Regions from separate parts of the Lactobacillus sp. ESL0237 genome, predicted to be linked through region 3. Evidence: riboswitches for the same ligand, from Rfam matches in the RefSeq annotation. Region 3 holds a riboswitch; each other region holds the start of a gene.

Region 1 (5,710 bases), on a different contig from region 3:
TAACTGGGATTGCTTATTTATACCAGTTTGCGGCAACTTGCCTGCAGAGTGATCGTTATTGGGATCATTAAGTCCCTTACCCCTAGTAGAATTGCTTGTAATCTTAGTCTTACTATCAGTCGATTTTTTACCAGTCGGTAAACAATTTTGAGAATGTCCCTGCTGTTTATTACTTGACTTATCGTCTTTTGGAGGAATTACAGATTCATTACCCGTAGAATTAGGTTGTCCGTTCTTAGTATAAATATAAGTTACAATCTGTTCTACACTATCAAAAAATCCAACGGCATTAGTCGGTCGTGTCTTAAGTGTATAACCTGGAATTTCTTTAGCAGTTGAAATATAGCCATCACCCAGATTTCCACTTAAAACTTCTTCAGCGGCAAGTGTGTTGCCATCTTCAGCTTGATATTTTACTATGACATTTGCACCTTTAATTGGTTCGCGTTTATCAACTACCGTATCTTTAGTATAAGTTAAAATTAAAATTCCATCTGCAACAGGAGTTGTAATTTCAATTAAATTATCTTTAGAATCGATTGGCTGATCAGCATATTGCGCTGACTTAAATGTATAACCTGGAATTTGGGGTACTTTAATTTTAGATGTTGAAATTACCTCATCCTTGAACGACGCAATTGGATTACCTTTATCGTCTTGATATTTTACCTTAACTGAATTAGTAGCAGTAGCACCTTCGTATACAGCTACAGCCGGTTTTGGGCTAGATGACAAGGAAGCTGCTGCAGCAACTTTAGTATTAGCAGTTAAGAAACTTAACGCTATAAAGGTAACAGCTCCCAATATTCTTTTTTTACCATCTTTAAAAATGCCTTTTCTTTTGCTCATATCTTGTGTCCTTTCGGCTACACCTATGTGATTTCAATTTAAAGTCATTAACAACCAATTATGCTATAAATATAACTTTGAAAGCGATTGTAGCATATGTATCCAGCAAGCAGAAGTTTATATATACATAATATAACAATAGTTATATAATAAAATTAATATCTCATTATTTTAAGTTGATATTTGCTTGTCTAAATAATTCTGTCCGCATTTGAACTGGCGTTTCATGATAATACTCGTTAAATTTTTTATAAAAAAAAGATTTACCACTATATCCTACTTGAGAAATAATATCTCTAACCGAAATATCGGGGCGTGCTAGTAAGGTACGTGCTTCCTGCATGCGTCTTTCATCAACATGCTCAACAAAACTTTTTCCAGTTTTTTGCTTAACTAAAGTTGAAAAATAATTAGGATTTAAACCAAAATGCTTTGCAGTTTGTTCCAAAGTAATATGAGCAAAGTTTTCATCAATATATTGATCTAGAGTTGTCTCAGCAAATTCATAGTTAACCAGTGGTAGAGCTGATAGCTTTTGATTTCTAATCGTTGTTAAAAATGCCATCATTAATTCTGCACTAATCATTTCACTAGTAAACAAATTTTGGTTTAAATATTCATCAACGATTCTTCTCATCAGTTGGGTGGGTTTGGCTAATTTTGAATTTTTTAAATATAACAACCGCTCCGTCTTAAGAGATAACTTTATTTGGCTAACTATTTTCTGCTCGTCATCATTAAATTTAGCTATAGCATTGAGAAAATTTAAATGATTAGTAAATTCAAATTTAACGATTATATCTTCTTTAGTTTGCCTAGGAACATCATATTCACATTTTGGTTCTAAAAAAACGCTATTTCCTGTTGCTAAACGAATATTTTTTCCATTGATTTTTATGTTTATTGTTCCTGCCACCATAAAAATAATAGTTTGACGAGCAGTTTGATAGCGATGTAGACCAGTATTATGATTTTCAAGATAAATCGTAAATAGATCAAAAGTGCTATTAACTGGTTTGAGACATACCTCATTTGTATCAGTACTTATTACTTGTAAAACACTCGCTAAATATTGTTCCAGCCTAGCTGCTGTCATACCTTCACCTTCTCAATGATTTTATATTATACTTTAATTATATATCAAAAGATTTGTTACTTATAAATTTTTAAAGCAAAAAAGTTTACTTTAATATCATGATCAAGATAGACAGCAAACCATCTTTTAGGTATAATGACACTAATCTTGGGGTGCCGATAAGGCTGAGAACATACCCACTGAACCTGCATGGATAATGCCAACGAAGGGAAAATCACTTGAATTTTACGTCATCTGGTATGAAGCCATGATGACTTTTTTTATACTTAGGAAATAAAATTGATTACTATTAAAAATTTAACTTTTACATATGACCTGCAGAATAAAATTTTAGATAACCTTAGTTTAACCATACCTACAAAAGAATTTTCATTATTAGTAGGACCTTCAGGCTGCGGCAAATCTACCCTACTAAAAATACTTGCAGCACTTTATCCCAAATATGCTGGTCAACTCACTGGGGAAGTTGATTTAAATGGCTTACGAGCTGCGATGCTGTTCCAAAATGCTAGTGAACAATTTACAATGTCTACTCCGCGAGAAGAAATTATCTTCGCTTTAGAAAACCTCCAAGTTGACCGTGAACAATATGCCCAGCGTCTTAAATTGGCCGTTAAATTTACCCAGATTGACCATCTACTTGATCAAAAAATTAATACAATGTCTGGTGGTGAACAGCAACGAGTCGCACTAGCTGTTCTAGTAGCAATGGATGTAGATCTTTATTTACTTGATGAGCCATTTGCCAGTTGTGACCCAGATACTCGGCACTTTTTAATTAACAAATTAGCAGCTTTAAAAAAACAAGGGAAAACTATTCTCATTAGTGATCATCTTTTAAGCAATTATCAAAATATTTGTGACAATATATTTCAATTTCAAAAAAAAGTAATCACTAAGCTAAGTGCAGCAGCCAAAGATAACTTATTGCAAAAAAATAAAGATAAAAAAAATTATCATTTTGCTCTCCCTCAAAGTGAGCAACCCTGTTTTACTTTAACTAATACAAAAATTAGTGAAAATCGATTACTTTTAAACCAAAAGCACTTACAAATTATGGCTGGTAAAACCACCCTCATTACGGGAGCTAATGGCATTGGTAAAACTTCACTTTTTAATGCCCTTAGTAAAATGTTATCCTACGATGGTAGCTTGACTTATTATGACCATGAAATTAGCCAACTATCCGCGCGTAAATATTTGTGGCAAGTTGGGCAAGTTTTCCAAAAAGCTAGTGACCAATTTATTAATATTTCAGTTGCAGATGAGCTTAACTTGAGTAAAAAAAGTCCTAACAACCATTTCTTTACTGACCCAGAAATTAATAAAGCTTTAATTGCCTTGGAATTAGATCAAACATTAGATCAAGCTGTCTATTCCCTTTCTGGTGGTCAACAAAAGAAATTGCAAATTTTATTGATGATCATTGCTAGTCAAGCTGTGCTCTTACTTGATGAACCGCTAAGTGGCTTAGATGATCATTCTGCTAAACAAATCATAAATTTATTAAAGGAGAACCAAGCTCGACAAGGGCAAACATTAGTAATTATTACCCACGACCTTACTAACATTGCGGAGTGGTGTGATTATCATCTTGTTTTTAAAAACCAACAATTAACCTATGTAACGAAATGAGGTGCTCGCATTGAATCCTGGTTTTAAGTTCTTTTTAGCAGTAATAGTTTCTTTAGAGATATCATTGACAACCAGCTTACCTACAAATTTAATCATTATTGGAATAGCAGTAGTTTATTTACTTTTTAATCATGTCAAAATCAAAAATTTACTTTTAACATTACTTTTACCATTAGTAGCAGCAGCGACCATCTTTGCTACTCTGTACTGGTTTACACCTGAACCCAATTTACAGAACGCTCTTTGTTTAGCTAGTAGAATTTATGTCTACACTCTGACCATCTACTGCGTTTTTATTGGAACTACGACCACAGAATTTGCTCGTTGCTTTGAACAAAATTTTCATCTACCAAGTAAATTCGCATACGGCATTTTAGCAGCACTTAATCTTGTTCCCCAAATGAAACAAGCAATTAAAAAAGTCCAAACCGCTGCAATGATGCGGGGAGTTTATTTAAGTTTTTGGTCACCTACACTCTACTTCAAAGCAATCTTAATTGCCCTCAATTCAGCCGAAAATTTAGCCCAAGCAATGGAGTCACATGGCTATGTTGAAGATGCGCCACGGACAACGATCGTGGCAATTCCAATAAAAATAAGTGATTGGATATATAGCGGTATTACTCTATTATTTGTTAACCTTGCACTACTTACTTTCAATTAAATAAAAAATAGCCATATAGATGATGCGAACCCAAAATTAGGTCGCTTTATTAATTATTAACTGAGGACTAATTACCGGTATTTAATCGGAGTTGGTCCTTTTAGTTTGCTTTTAATTCTTTTCTGGTTGTAATACTCAATGTAGTCTCTGATTGCATCTTCTAGTTCATTAAGATTTTTAACTTGCTTTTCAAAGCCGTAAAACATTACCCACTTGAGGGTTAAAGTCATTACTATAAATAGTGTAAAGTTAAGCCAAAATAGTTAGGCCGTGACGTGCAAGAAACGCCAGCAAGTAATCAATATTAGATCTAACCTGATAACGCCAACTTAATTCAGGAGGAACAATTTAATATTCATGGCAAAGCCGATAGCTTGTAATTTTATCTTACTTAGATAATTTAGCCATAAAAATAACCCCCAAATTTGGGGGCACTTCATAGTTGATTGTTTTTTATTATCTTCTTATTTATGGTAAGGACTACCATTATTAATCATAAAACCGCGATAAATTTGTTCGATTAGCACCACCCGCATCAATTGATGCGGTAAAGTTAATTTGCCGAAGCTAAGTAAATCATCTGCCCGCTGATTTACAGCAGAACTAGTGCCCAGACTACCACCAATTACGAAAGTAAGATCTGAATGACCATAAGTCCCCAGTTTTTCTAATTCTAAAGCAAATTCTTCACTACTACGTTCCTTACCCTTAATCGCTGTAACATACACATATTCTTTATTTTTAATTTTAGCTAAAATCCTTTGTCCTTCAATTTCCTTAACTTGATTTTGTTCAGCTAAACTTAATTTTTCAGGCGCTTGCTCATCAGCTACTTGGATTAATTCTATTTTAGCAAATCGATTAAGTCGTTTTTGATACTCCGCAATTGCGTCCTTAAAATATTTTTCTTTTAACTTACCCACACAAATAATTTTTATCTTCATAATTTTTACTTTATCCCCAAATACCCATTCTTTCCACTGACTTTGTCCACAGCTGTGTACAAGCAAAATCTACATTTTGTGGTTATCAGACTAACTTTTATCATAACTTGTGTTAGCTGCTTTTTTTTTATTTTTTATTTTTAAATTACGCACATCTATTCATGGATAGTTGAAATTTACAAACTTTCTAGATAAGAATGGCGCTATCACCGTTTTTTTAGCTTTATTAGCCAAAAAATAAACTATAATATTTACACACAATTCACAAGTTTTCCACAAAGCTTATACGAAATTTTTGCTAATTTATGCACAATCCACAAAGTTTTCCACAGTTATCAACAAGATTTTAGCTCCCATTTAAAACTTGACAAAGATAAAAGACGAATATTACGATGTTCCGCATATTGATTATTAACAAAAAAGCTGTATTACCATCCAAATCAGTGTAGTACAGCTTTTAATAACTAATACATTTATTTTTCGAACTTAATCAGCCTGCAACTTTATATTTAACTTCATTTC
Region 2 (5,710 bases), on a different contig from region 3:
TTCGCGCCGTTATTATCATAATTTGAGTGATAAATTAAATGAGAGAAGGTCCTTATCATGAGAAAACAAAAGATTAAAGAAATTTTGTGGGGCATTGGTTTAGTGGCAGCAGCCGTTTTCTTAATTCTTAATCAATTACAGCTTTTATCTTTTCATTTAGGCTTGGCCACTATTTTTTGGACAGTAATTTTTGCAGTAAGCTTAATCAATAGCCTCGTTAATCATAATTTGTTTGGTACAGTATTTTCAGTCGCCTTTTTATTGATTGTTTATGCTGAACCACTACACATCACTAGTATTGTTCCGTGGACGTTACTTTTAGCAACTTGTTTAGTGTATGCGGGATTACATTTGATTTTTGCAAAAAGCTGGCATCACTATCACACATCTTATTTTTTCAATAAGCGTCAAAGCAGAGGTTGGACGGAGGGCGAATTCACCTCTACCAAAAGTGATTTTGGTGATGACAACAGTGAAAATGATGAACGTCATATCGTGATTAACCAAAAATTATCGGAAATTTCGCGCTACGTTCATTCACAAAACTTAGAAACGGTCACTATTAATTCAACAATGGGTACAACTAGTGTTTATCTAGATTCTGCTAAACCGGCTGGCGATACGGTGATAATTAATGTCAATGCTTTAATGAGTGAGGTTGCAATCTACTTGCCATTGTCATGGCAACTTAAGGACAATTTAGCTACTATTTTGGGTGAAGTAGAAATTAATGGTACAGCAAAAGGCAATGGTCCAACGGTAATTCTGCGAGGATCAAGTAGATTTGTCTCAATTTCGATTAATTATATTTAAAAGAGCCGTAACAATGCACCTAGCCGTATTAAAAACCTCCTAGTATTGAAAAAATTTGAAGCAAAGTAAAGACTACTCTTATGAAGTATATTTAAAGAAGTAAAAAAGACAGTACTGAAGATAGTACTGCCTTTTTTGAAGTTAGCTAAGACTTTAAATAACGAGGAAGAAGCTAACTGTTCTTATTGTCGCTGCCAATTGGTGGTAAGCATTGCTGCAACCGTTTTTTTAATATCTTTACTTTGGGAAATCATTGAAATGACCGCTGCGCCAGCTACATTAGTTTGGGCAATTGCTGGTAAATCTGTAACCTTAATGCCACCAATTGCAACGATTGGTCTACGAGTGCGCTTGACTAGTTTAGCTAAACCAGTAAGACCTATTTCTGGATCAGCATCGTCTTTTGATTGTGTGGTAAAAATTGGACCACTGCCATAATAATCAATGCCAGCAATAAGGTCGCCTTTGGCAATTTCTGTCATAGTAGAACACGAGTAGCCCACAATCATCTGGCCGGCTACTTCATTTATTACCTGGGCAATATCTTCATCATCTTGACCAATATGGATTCCTTCAGCGTGAACTTTTTTGGCTAAAGCAACATCGTCATCGATAAAAAATGGCACATCATATTTTTGACAAAGCTGATGTAGTTCTTCAGCCATTGATAAGCGGTCACTTTGTTTCAAAGTTGATTTAGGACCCTTATCACGGAATTGATAAGCAGTAATGCCAGCTTTGAGAGCTTCTTCTACTAATTCTGGTAGACTTTTGTTTGCGGGCAGGTCTTGTGTTCCACAGACAAAATATGCGGTTAACTGTGTGGAATCAAATTTTTGCATAATTTCTCCTAGTTTATTTTTACCCAATGATTAAGTGGTCCGTGACCATGGCCAACTTGGATGGTTTCTGCGATAGCTTTGGCTACGTATTGTTTACCAAGTTTAATTGCAGCACTTAAAGTTTGACCGTGAGCGAGCTGAGCTGTAATTGTTGCAGCTAAAGTGTCACCGGTGCCATGAGTTCTTTTGGTGTGGGTACGTGGACTGCTAATCCAAAAATCGGTACCATCGGCTAAGAGGGCATAGTCGCGTACTAGTTCATTTTCAGCATGACCACCTTTGATTAGAATATTTTTCACACCCATCTCTTGTAAGGCATGAGCTAATGCGGGATACTGTTTTTCGCTGCTTGCCTTAATTCCCGTCAGTACTTCAGCTTCGGGCAAGTTGGGTGTTACTAAATCTGCAAGTGGTAAAAGTTCCTCTTTGACAGTTTTAACAGCATCCTTACTTAGCAGGGGTGCACCGCCTTTAGCTACCATTACGGGATCAATTGTAATGGGACCAAAATCATACTTTTTTAGGTTAAGAGCAACTTGATGCACGTGAGCTGCATCGCCAAGCATTCCTGTTTTGCAGGCACGGATCTTAAAATCAGCGGCAAGTGAAGTAAATTGTGCGTCAATTAGTTCTAATGGTATTAAAAAAGAGTCTTGTACACCAAGGGTATTTTGTGCGGTAACAGCTACCACCACTGCTGTACCAAAAACTTTTTGCATTTGAAAAGTCTTAAGATCGGCCATAATACCAGCACCACCACCAGAATCGGTTCCAGCGATTGTTAATACTTGGGGGAAAGAATTAATTTTTTCAGTCATAAAAAGCCGTCCTTTAGTCAAATTTTGCTATTTTTTCAATATCGGCAACTTGAACTTTAGCCAAGTAGTCTATCAGATGCATACCGAACGTGCCAGGGCCAATTTTTGGATGGTCTTTAGCTAGTAATTCGCCAGTAGCTGCAAATACCAAGGTGGCAGTTTGAGCTGCTTCAAATGGATCAGCCCCAACTGATGCAAAAGCTGCCACAATACTAGATAGTACATCACCTGAGCCAACATGGGCTTGAAATAGCGGGGTGCCGTTGTAAACATGTGCAATCTTCTTGCCATTGCTGATTGTGTCTGTTGCACCACTAGCAATAACAACACAGTCCAATTTTTGAGCCGTTTTTTGGGTGATTTGGTCAAGATTACCTGAACCCGAACCGGCATCAATTCCTCGGGCATTCCATTCAAAACCCCCTAAAGCTGCAATTTCGCCAGCATTACCACGGATTATGCTAACTGGAAATCTGTGGAGGAGGTCCTGCGCTGTTTGCAGACGATAATTAACCGCTCCTACAGCGACAGGGTCAAATACGATAGGCTTTTTATCTTGGGTAGCTAAAGCGCCTATTTTTTTCATTTGGGCAATTTGCAACTGGGTTAAGGTGCCGAGATTAAGGGTAACGCTTGAAGCCATCTTAACCATTTCTTCGGCTTCGGCAATTTCCTTACTCATAATTGGTGAAGCACCAATAGCATTTAAACTATTAGCAACATCTTGAACGGTGACAAAATTAGCAGCATTTAAAACAACCGGATTTTTTTCTCGTAATTCATTGAGAATATTTAACTTCATTTCAACCTCCAACAATTGCACTAGCCTACTTGCGTAAATAAAAAGCTTTGACACTATCATGTGTCAAAGCTTAACGGTTATTGACACGTTCCTACGCAAGAATTAGCTTACAGGTTCAAAGGGTCTAGAACGTAGTTCCATCTCAGCCGCGATGGGGGCTCCCCTCGTGTTATCGCTTTCTATTATAATGATTTTTTCTGTTTAATACAATTAAAAATAGGCATAAAATAAGAATAAAATTAATAAAGTAGAAAAGAGGCAAATTAATGAGTTTCACGCAGCAATTGCATCAAGCAGCACAAAATATATGGCAAAAAAGTCTGGTGCATCCTTTCATTACAGAATTACAAAGTGGCCAACTACCGTTAACAAAATTTCGGTTTTATTTACTGCAGGATCGATATTATTTAGTTGAATTTAGTAAGTTCCATCATCTATTAGCTGAACAAGCAGGTAATCCGCAAATCAAACAATTTTTATTGCAGAGTGAAGCAGATCTTAAGGCTTGCGAATGGTCTGTCCGCAGTGATTTTTTTACGGAATTAAAAATTACTCCAATGGAAATTAGACAAACAGCGGTTGCGCCTACGGCGTATAATTATGTCAATCATATGTATCTGACACTCGAACGTGATGGCTTTGCCCCAGCAATAGCTGCAATTGTTCCTTGTTATTGGTTGTATCAAGAAATTGGGCAAAAATTAGCTAAAGTTGGCTCACCCGTAGCACTCTATCAAACATGGATAGATACTTATGATAGTGACTGGTATGAGGTCAATGTGACACATATTTTGCAATTAATAAATATTTTGGCTAGTCAAGCCACCGCAACTGATCGTCAAATGATGCAAACAGCTTTTATTCGCAGTAGCTACTACGAATTACAGTTTTGGCAAATGGCTTACGCAAAAGAGCAGTGGAAATAAAAAACTGAACTAGCTAGTAGTTCAGTTTCCTTATTGAGCCGCAAGTCGTTTTTCATGCCGAGCCAAAATCATGTCAACAATTGCTTGGGCGACATTAAGGTTTTTTAATAATGGTCCATGAGAATAAGTACCAATAAAGTTATGATAACGTAGCCCTTCGACTTTATCTTGGGGATTATTACCATAACCTTCAATCATTTTGCCTAAAGGATGCAGTTTTTCTTTATCATCAAAATATGTTTGTCCTGAATGGTTTTCAAAGGCACTAACTTCACCCCAGTCGCTCAGATACCTAGTATCACCAATCATTCGCTTATCTGACTTAAAAACGGTGTGGAAGGGTAAGATATCTAGTCCTTTAATTGTAATGCCAGAATTAGTTTTGTAATAAGTACCAACTAATTGATAGCCCCCACAAACACCTAACATTGGGCCGTCACTATTGATATAGTTGGTTAAAGTATCTTTATGACGTGGTAAGTCTTTGGCAACTACAGTTTGTTCAAAATCTTGGCCACCACCAAAAAAAACAAAGTCATAGTCAAAAGCGTCAAAGCTATCGTTTAAAGAAATATTATCTATTTGAGTTGTATAATTTTGTTTTTTTAGTAAATAGCGAATAATTTTGACATCACCAGAATCACCATAGGTATTCATTAGGTCTTCGTATAAGTATGCAATTTTAATTGATTTATCTGCCATTTTATCTCTACCTCTATTCTTTGGTTAAAGTATATCCTAAAGGTAAAGCGTGAGCAAAAGATAATTATTCAATATCTTCTTGGGCAGCGAAATGATTAATTGGACCATATTTTGAGCCAACTTCAATTGGATGAGCGATTGCTTCATAAGTAAAATCTTTAGCAATTTTAACACTGTCAATAATTGACATTTTTTTGGCAAGTTCAGCAGCAATAACTGCTGATAGGGTATCGCCTGTGCCGTTAATTCGTTCAGTATTAATAAACGGCTTAGTAAATTCATAAACCTGACCGTCAGCAGCCAGCAGTAGATCGGTTACTTGGGTTTGGTAAGGACTATCGTGGCGCCCCTTCATTAAAACATTCTTCGCTCCCATTGCTTGTAACATTTTTGCCCCCATCAGCACTTCTTCTTTTGAATCCAAAGAAAGCCCTGTTAATTTTTGTTGTTCATAAAAATTAGGTGTAATGATATCAGCAAGTGGTAGTAGTTCATCTAAGAAAGCTTGGTAAGCGTCATCGTCAAGCAGGGTATTGCCATGTTTAGTCATAATAACAGGATCAATGACAATCTTACCCATATCATATTTACGCAAGTTAGCTGCAACGCAAGTAATAATTTCTTTATTAGCCAGCATTCCAGTTTTAAGAGCTGAAATTGCAAAGTCATCATTTAGAACATCAAATTGCTTTTGAATAAATGAAATGGGCATTACTTCTTGGGCATAGATTCCCGTGGTGTTTCCAGCAACAGCGGCAGTTAAAAGCCCCATACCATATACTTTTCGGGCATAAAATGAATGTAAAT
Region 3 (5,710 bases):
CGGTAAACAACTTATGATCAATAATACTGTTAATATTGTCGTTTTTCGGCATTTATTTACCTTTCACTTTAAACAATTTAAATTTCTAATAAAGTCGATTATATCATTTTCTAGATGAAATAGTAGATAGTTTTAATTTTTTTTGTCTATACAAGGTTTTTATTTAAAAATGAAGTTTAATTTAAATTGTAGTTTTCTTAATATAAATTTTGCTACAATTAAGAATAATAGTAAAAAATGAAAGGCTAAAAAATGAAAAAAGAAGAAGAAATTAAAATGCTTAAAGCCTTTGCAGATGCAAACGCAACCTCTGGCTTTGAAGAAGAATTTGTTAAATTGTTTACAGAAACTGTGAAGAGTTACGCTGATATTAAAATTGATGGTATGTTGAATGTTTATGCAGCTAAAAAGCAAAATAAAGCTCACCGTCCAATAATCCAGCTTGATGCACATTCAGATGCTGTTGGCTTTATTACACAGGCTGTAAGGCCTAATGGCTTAATCAAATTTGTTCCACTTGGTGGCTGGGTTAAATACAATATTCCAGCTTTACGTGTCAAAATTAGAAATCGTGATGGTGAGTATATTCCAGGAGTAGTGGCAACTAAACCGCCTCATTTTATGACTGAAGCAGAGCGTAACAATGTTCCAGATGTTGCTGACATGTCGATTGATGTTGGTTCAAGCTCACGCGAAGAAACTATTAATGATTACAAAATTGACACTGGCTGTCCAATTTTCGTTGATGTAAAATGCGAATATAATGATAAGACAGGTTTGTTTTTTGGTAAAGATTTTGATGATCGCTTTGGTGCAGCCGCAATGGCGGATGTTCTTGAAGAATTAAAAGATGAACAAACAAACTTTAATATCGTTGCTGCTCTTTCAAGTCAAGAAGAGGTTGGGTTACGAGGTGCGTATGTAACAGCTAGGGAAGTTAAACCCGATTTGGCGATTGTACTAGAATCATGTCCAGCTGATGATACTTTTACCCCTGACTGGTTATCTCAAACTGGTCTTAAAAGAGGACCGATGCTACGTGACATGGATACCTCATTCTTACCTAATCCTAAATTTCAACAGTATGCCTGCGATGTAGCTGATAAAAATCATATTCCTTATACGCGCTCAGTTCGTACTGGTGGGGGACAAGATGGAGCCGCTATTTACTATGAAAATGGTGCACCTACTATTGTGATTGGTATACCTGTACGATATGAACATTCACCATATTGCTTCAGTGCATACCATGATTTTAAGGCTGCAGTTGATTTAGCAGTGGCAATTATTCGTGACATGACTGAGGAAAAGCTTGCTAGTTTTAGTAATTTTTAAATACTTAATAAAATAAAATCGTGTAAGCAAAGGCTACACGATTATGCTATAATACAGAAGAAGTCACTAGGGGTGCATATAGCTGAGAAATACCCTCTGAACCTGAACGGGATAATTCCTGCGTTAGGGAAGTGTAACAGAGTAAATTACTAAGTACTCCTAATGACTTAATAGTTATTTAGGAGTATTTTTATGTTTACAAGATCATCAAAGTGGAATACTAAATCAATTATTTTAGTTGCTTTAATCGGAATAATTATGGGTGTGATTTACACTTATGGCTTCAATTGGGCCTATAATTTAATTAAAATGGCCTTGATTCCAACAGGCTTTGCACCGGTAGTTGATACAGTTTTTACAGGTTTGTGGCTCATGGCTGCGCCTTTAGCAATATATTTTGTGCCAACTGCTGGGTCTGGTACTATTGGTGAATTATTAGCGGCAGTTGTTGAAATGGCGATTGGGGGACAATGGGGAGCAACGACTATTATATCTGGTATTCTACAGGGGGCATTAAATGAAATTGGCTTTTTCCCTAAAAAAGAACGCTATCAGAAATTTTCTTGGGCAAGTGTGATAACAGGAGCAATTTTTGCTGGCTTGGGCTGCTTTATTTTGTCATATGTGCTTTATGGTTGGTCAAAATTTAGTCTTGTACTACAAATAACAATGTTTATTACTAACTTGATTTCAGCTGTTGTTTTTGATGGTATTTTAGTTAAATTAATTATTAATATGTTTGAACGTGCTGTAAAGCCAAAAATAAGTTAATTAGAGTAAAATAGTTGCAACTTATCCTGTCCAAAGGTTGATAGCAGATAAAACAGTTAGCGGCTATTTTTGTTTTGGTTGAAATTTGGCTCTAGCTCGAGTAAATTTTTTGATAAAAAGAATAATTCGGATATATTAGATATAGATAAGGGGAATTATGGTAAAAGATATTACGAACTGGCGCTCATTAGGCGGTTATGTCGGTGCAAATGGGAAAAAAGTAAAAGAAAATATGCTTTTTCGGTGTGGACAGTTATTTGATTTATCTTTAGAGCAAAAGGAGGCCGTCCGAAATAAATATCAAATTAAGCAATTAATAGATTTTCGTGGTGCTGATGAACGAAAAGAATATCCAAATTATATTTGGAATGGATTAACTTATATTACGATAGATGTTCTAGCAGATGCTGCTACTAACCAAGCTAGTCTTGATGAAATTATTTCTGCTAATGGGGATGTTGCAGGTAATATGCTAATTACATACAAGCAACTAGCTTTAACAAATTCTGCGCGTGAGGGATATCAACAATTTTTGCTGACTCTAGTTGACAATCCCGTACCAACAGCTTTCCATTGCTTTGCGGGAAAAGATCGTACTGGTGTTGCAGCAGCGTTAATTTTAAAGTGTTTGGGTGTTGGTAATCATGATATTTTTACTGATTATTTAAAGACAATTGAAGCAAGAAGCAAAGCTAATAACGAAATTTTAAATCTTTTAAAAGGACAGTTAGATGCAGTTCAACTTGAAAGTGTAAAGGCAGCACTAACTGTACAGCCTTCGTATTTAGAATGCTATTTTAAAACAATTGAGCAGAATTATGGGGATTTTGATAATTACTTGGTAAATGGGTTGAAGTTGCCAACTAATTTTAAGGAAAAAATGCAAGGTACTTATTTGGAATAATTAATGAATAATCATCAAATAACTTAGTAGCAAAAAGGACTGATCTCGAACATAAAGGAGAATCAGCCCTTTTTATTTAGAACAGAATGTACTTTGGTTGTCAACATATCAATAGCAACATCATTAGTGCCACCTTCTGGAATAATGATGTCAGCATAACGTTTAGTGGGTTCAATAAATTGATGATACATCGGCTTAACTGTGTCAAGATACTGTTCAATTACTGAATTAATTGAGCGCCCACGTTCTTCAATGTCTCGTTCAAGTCGGCGAATAAAACGAATATCGTCATCAGTATCAACGTAAACTTTAATATCCATTAAGTCACGAATTTTTTTACTGGATAAAACTAAAATTCCTTCAAGTATAATAATATCAACGGGTTCAGTATGAATTGTTTCGCTGCTACGAGTGTGTTCTTTAAAATTATAAACTGGCATCTCAATAGGTTTATGTTGTAATAAACTTTGCAAATGCTTAGTCAAAAGGGGAACATCAAAAGCATCTGGATGATCGTAGTTAATATTTAAGCGTACATCCATTGGCACCCCGGTGTTATCTTTATAGTATGAATCTTGCGTCATAATTAAGACATGCTCATTTTCTTGCATTTGTTCCACAATTTTATTAGCAATAGTAGTTTTACCGCTGCCTGAACCACCGGTTATACCGATTACAACGGGTTTTTCAAGTTGAGACATTAAGACACTCCTTTTTTTATCAAATAACATTTTACTTTACTTTGTCAAGAATTACCAATTGATTAGGTAAAAAATACTGATTTAGCAAATAAAATTTATTTGGATATAGTCAGAATTGGGAAAATAGTTCTCAACTGTTAGGTTAGCTAACTTGCTTGTGGTTCAGCTTAACTTAATAAGCTTTATTTTTTTGAAATAAGTGTATTAGATTTTGCTTGCTAGTGTACTTGTTTCCCCAAGAGCTGTTGACTCATTTAATGAAAGCGATTACTATATCTTTGGTACCAAAAAATAATTATTTATCATTTATATTTTAAAAAAATGTTTTTAGTAGTCATGTTTTAACCTTGTTTATTTTTCAAAAGATACATTAATTAGTAAAAGAGGACCAAGAGCTAGAATGGAATATAAAGAAAGAACAGCTGCTACGCAAGCCCAGGAATATATACAAGATTTAATTCAATTTAAGTCCGCTACTAAATTTTTGCCATCGCAAAGAGCAATTGCTGAAGAACTAGGAGTTAGTCGCAATGCTGTGTTACATGCACTAGTAAAGTTGAAGAGTGCAGATCAAGTTTCAACTAAGGAAAGGACAGGAATTGTTGTAAACACTAAAATTAATATTAATATGCTTGGCATGGAATCAATGACAGTAGAGATAAATGATCGACTGATTCAAATTGACCATCTAACTACTGAATTGATTTCTGTACCAAAAAATTTAATTAATTTCTTTGGTCCAACGGTAAAGAAATTAATTAAAATAAGTCGAGTACGATTAAAAAATAAAATCCCTTTAACCTATGAAACTACGTACTTTAATGCTGCAAAATTTAAAGAATTTGCTGAAATTGATTTTACTAATAAATCTTTATATGCGTTATTAAAAGATAAATACGGAATTGTCTTAGCTTATGGGAAGGAAAATATTGCTTGTAGCTTGGCAAATGAAAAAATAAGTGAAATTTTAAAGGTGAAAAAAGATACCCCGCTTTATCGCATCGATAGTTTTAATTATTTAGAGGGTGCTACCCCGATAGAAGCAACTACGCAGTACCTGATTGGCAGTAAATTTAAATATCATTTTACGGCTGCTGATATTTATACTTATTTGTAGGAATAAAAAAGTGTTATTTAAAGAGGTTTATGCGGACTTAAAGTTGAAAATCACGCAAAAGAATTATTTGCCTGGCAGTAATTTGCCCACTGAGACGGAATTACAGGAATATTATCAGGTCAGTAGAACAACTATTCGCAGAGCAATTGACCAACTTGTAGCAGAAAATAAGGTTATACGAAAAAAGGGCAGTGGCTTATTCGTTGCTCCAGCAATTTCAAAGCAAAATATCTTAGAAATGACAGGTATCATTAAACAATCAGTTCCTGACCTAGCAGACATGATAAAATTTAAAGATAGTTATTTAAGGTTGGTTGGTCCATATTATGCTGATGTTTTTAATATTAGTGCTAATGAACTGCTATATTTTATTTCGTTTGTAATCAATATAAAAGGACAATTAACATGGGAAAAGTTGATTTTACCCCTAGAATATTTTCCTGACTTTGATCCCACTTGCTTAAAGATAATGTCAATTATTGAAGCAGTTAATTCTGGTAAATTAAAACTCAAGAACTTATTTCAAGATTTTCAATTAATAAGAGCAACGGATGAGATAGGCAAGCAGTTGTGCATCCAAAAACAAGCGCCAGTATTTAAAATAACTAATCTTTTTTCAACTAAAGATAGCAAAATTGTAGCCATTGAGTACAGGCTACAAGATGCTTTAACTACCAAGTACTCAATTGATTTTAATTAGTGGAGGGAAAATAATGATTAAGCTTGTAAGAGTAGACCATCGATTAGTTCACGGCCAAGTGGCCGTTTCTTGGTTCAATAGTTTAGATGTAAATACAATTTTTGTGGTTAATGATGAAGTTGCTAAGGATGATTTTCGGAAATCAGCTATTCGATTGGCTAAACCAGAGAACTCTAAATTAG

Evidence for each region. A riboswitch is a leader RNA that binds a small molecule or an ion and turns the genes downstream of it on or off. The one in region 3 is predicted to bind thiamine pyrophosphate.
Region 1: linked by a shared signal. The riboswitch ahead of F5ESL0237_RS00420 (ATP-binding cassette domain-containing protein) and the one ahead of F5ESL0237_RS01715 (ECF transporter S component) in region 3 are both predicted to bind thiamine pyrophosphate.
Region 2: linked by a shared signal. The riboswitch ahead of thiM (hydroxyethylthiazole kinase) and the one ahead of F5ESL0237_RS01715 (ECF transporter S component) in region 3 are both predicted to bind thiamine pyrophosphate.

The regions. Positions count from the first base shown of each region.
Region 1 covers NZ_REHE01000003.1:19,906-25,615, reverse strand. The annotation lists gene F5ESL0237_RS00430 (MucBP domain-containing protein) at 1-849, opposite strand, end outside; gene F5ESL0237_RS00425 (helix-turn-helix transcriptional regulator) at 1,016-1,945, opposite strand; TPP riboswitch at 2,084-2,173, shown strand; gene F5ESL0237_RS00420 (ATP-binding cassette domain-containing protein) at 2,225-3,580, shown strand; gene F5ESL0237_RS00415 (energy-coupling factor transporter transmembrane protein EcfT) at 3,591-4,244, shown strand; gene F5ESL0237_RS00410 (IS3 family transposase) at 4,316-4,450, opposite strand; gene rlmH (23S rRNA (pseudouridine(1915)-N(3))-methyltransferase RlmH) at 4,709-5,188, opposite strand; gene F5ESL0237_RS00400 (S1C family serine protease) at 5,675-5,710, opposite strand, start outside.
Region 2 covers NZ_REHE01000010.1:353,595-359,304, reverse strand. The annotation lists gene F5ESL0237_RS07050 (LytTR family DNA-binding domain-containing protein) at 1-61, shown strand, start outside; gene F5ESL0237_RS07045 (hypothetical protein) at 58-813, shown strand; gene thiE (thiamine phosphate synthase) at 996-1,658, opposite strand; gene thiD (bifunctional hydroxymethylpyrimidine kinase/phosphomethylpyrimidine kinase) at 1,664-2,473, opposite strand; gene thiM (hydroxyethylthiazole kinase) at 2,487-3,275, opposite strand; TPP riboswitch at 3,347-3,450, opposite strand; gene tenA (thiaminase II) at 3,542-4,201, shown strand; gene F5ESL0237_RS07020 (type 1 glutamine amidotransferase) at 4,232-4,903, opposite strand; gene thiD (bifunctional hydroxymethylpyrimidine kinase/phosphomethylpyrimidine kinase) at 4,968-5,710, opposite strand, start outside.
Region 3 covers NZ_REHE01000006.1:18,158-23,867, forward strand. The annotation lists gene hpt (hypoxanthine phosphoribosyltransferase) at 1-52, opposite strand, end outside; gene F5ESL0237_RS01710 (M42 family metallopeptidase) at 253-1,335, shown strand; TPP riboswitch at 1,394-1,482, shown strand; gene F5ESL0237_RS01715 (ECF transporter S component) at 1,528-2,106, shown strand; gene F5ESL0237_RS01720 (tyrosine-protein phosphatase) at 2,264-3,010, shown strand; gene udk (uridine kinase) at 3,073-3,741, opposite strand; gene F5ESL0237_RS01730 (GntR family transcriptional regulator) at 4,112-4,828, shown strand; gene F5ESL0237_RS01735 (GntR family transcriptional regulator) at 4,839-5,528, shown strand; gene F5ESL0237_RS01740 (PTS sugar transporter subunit IIB) at 5,542-5,710, shown strand, end outside.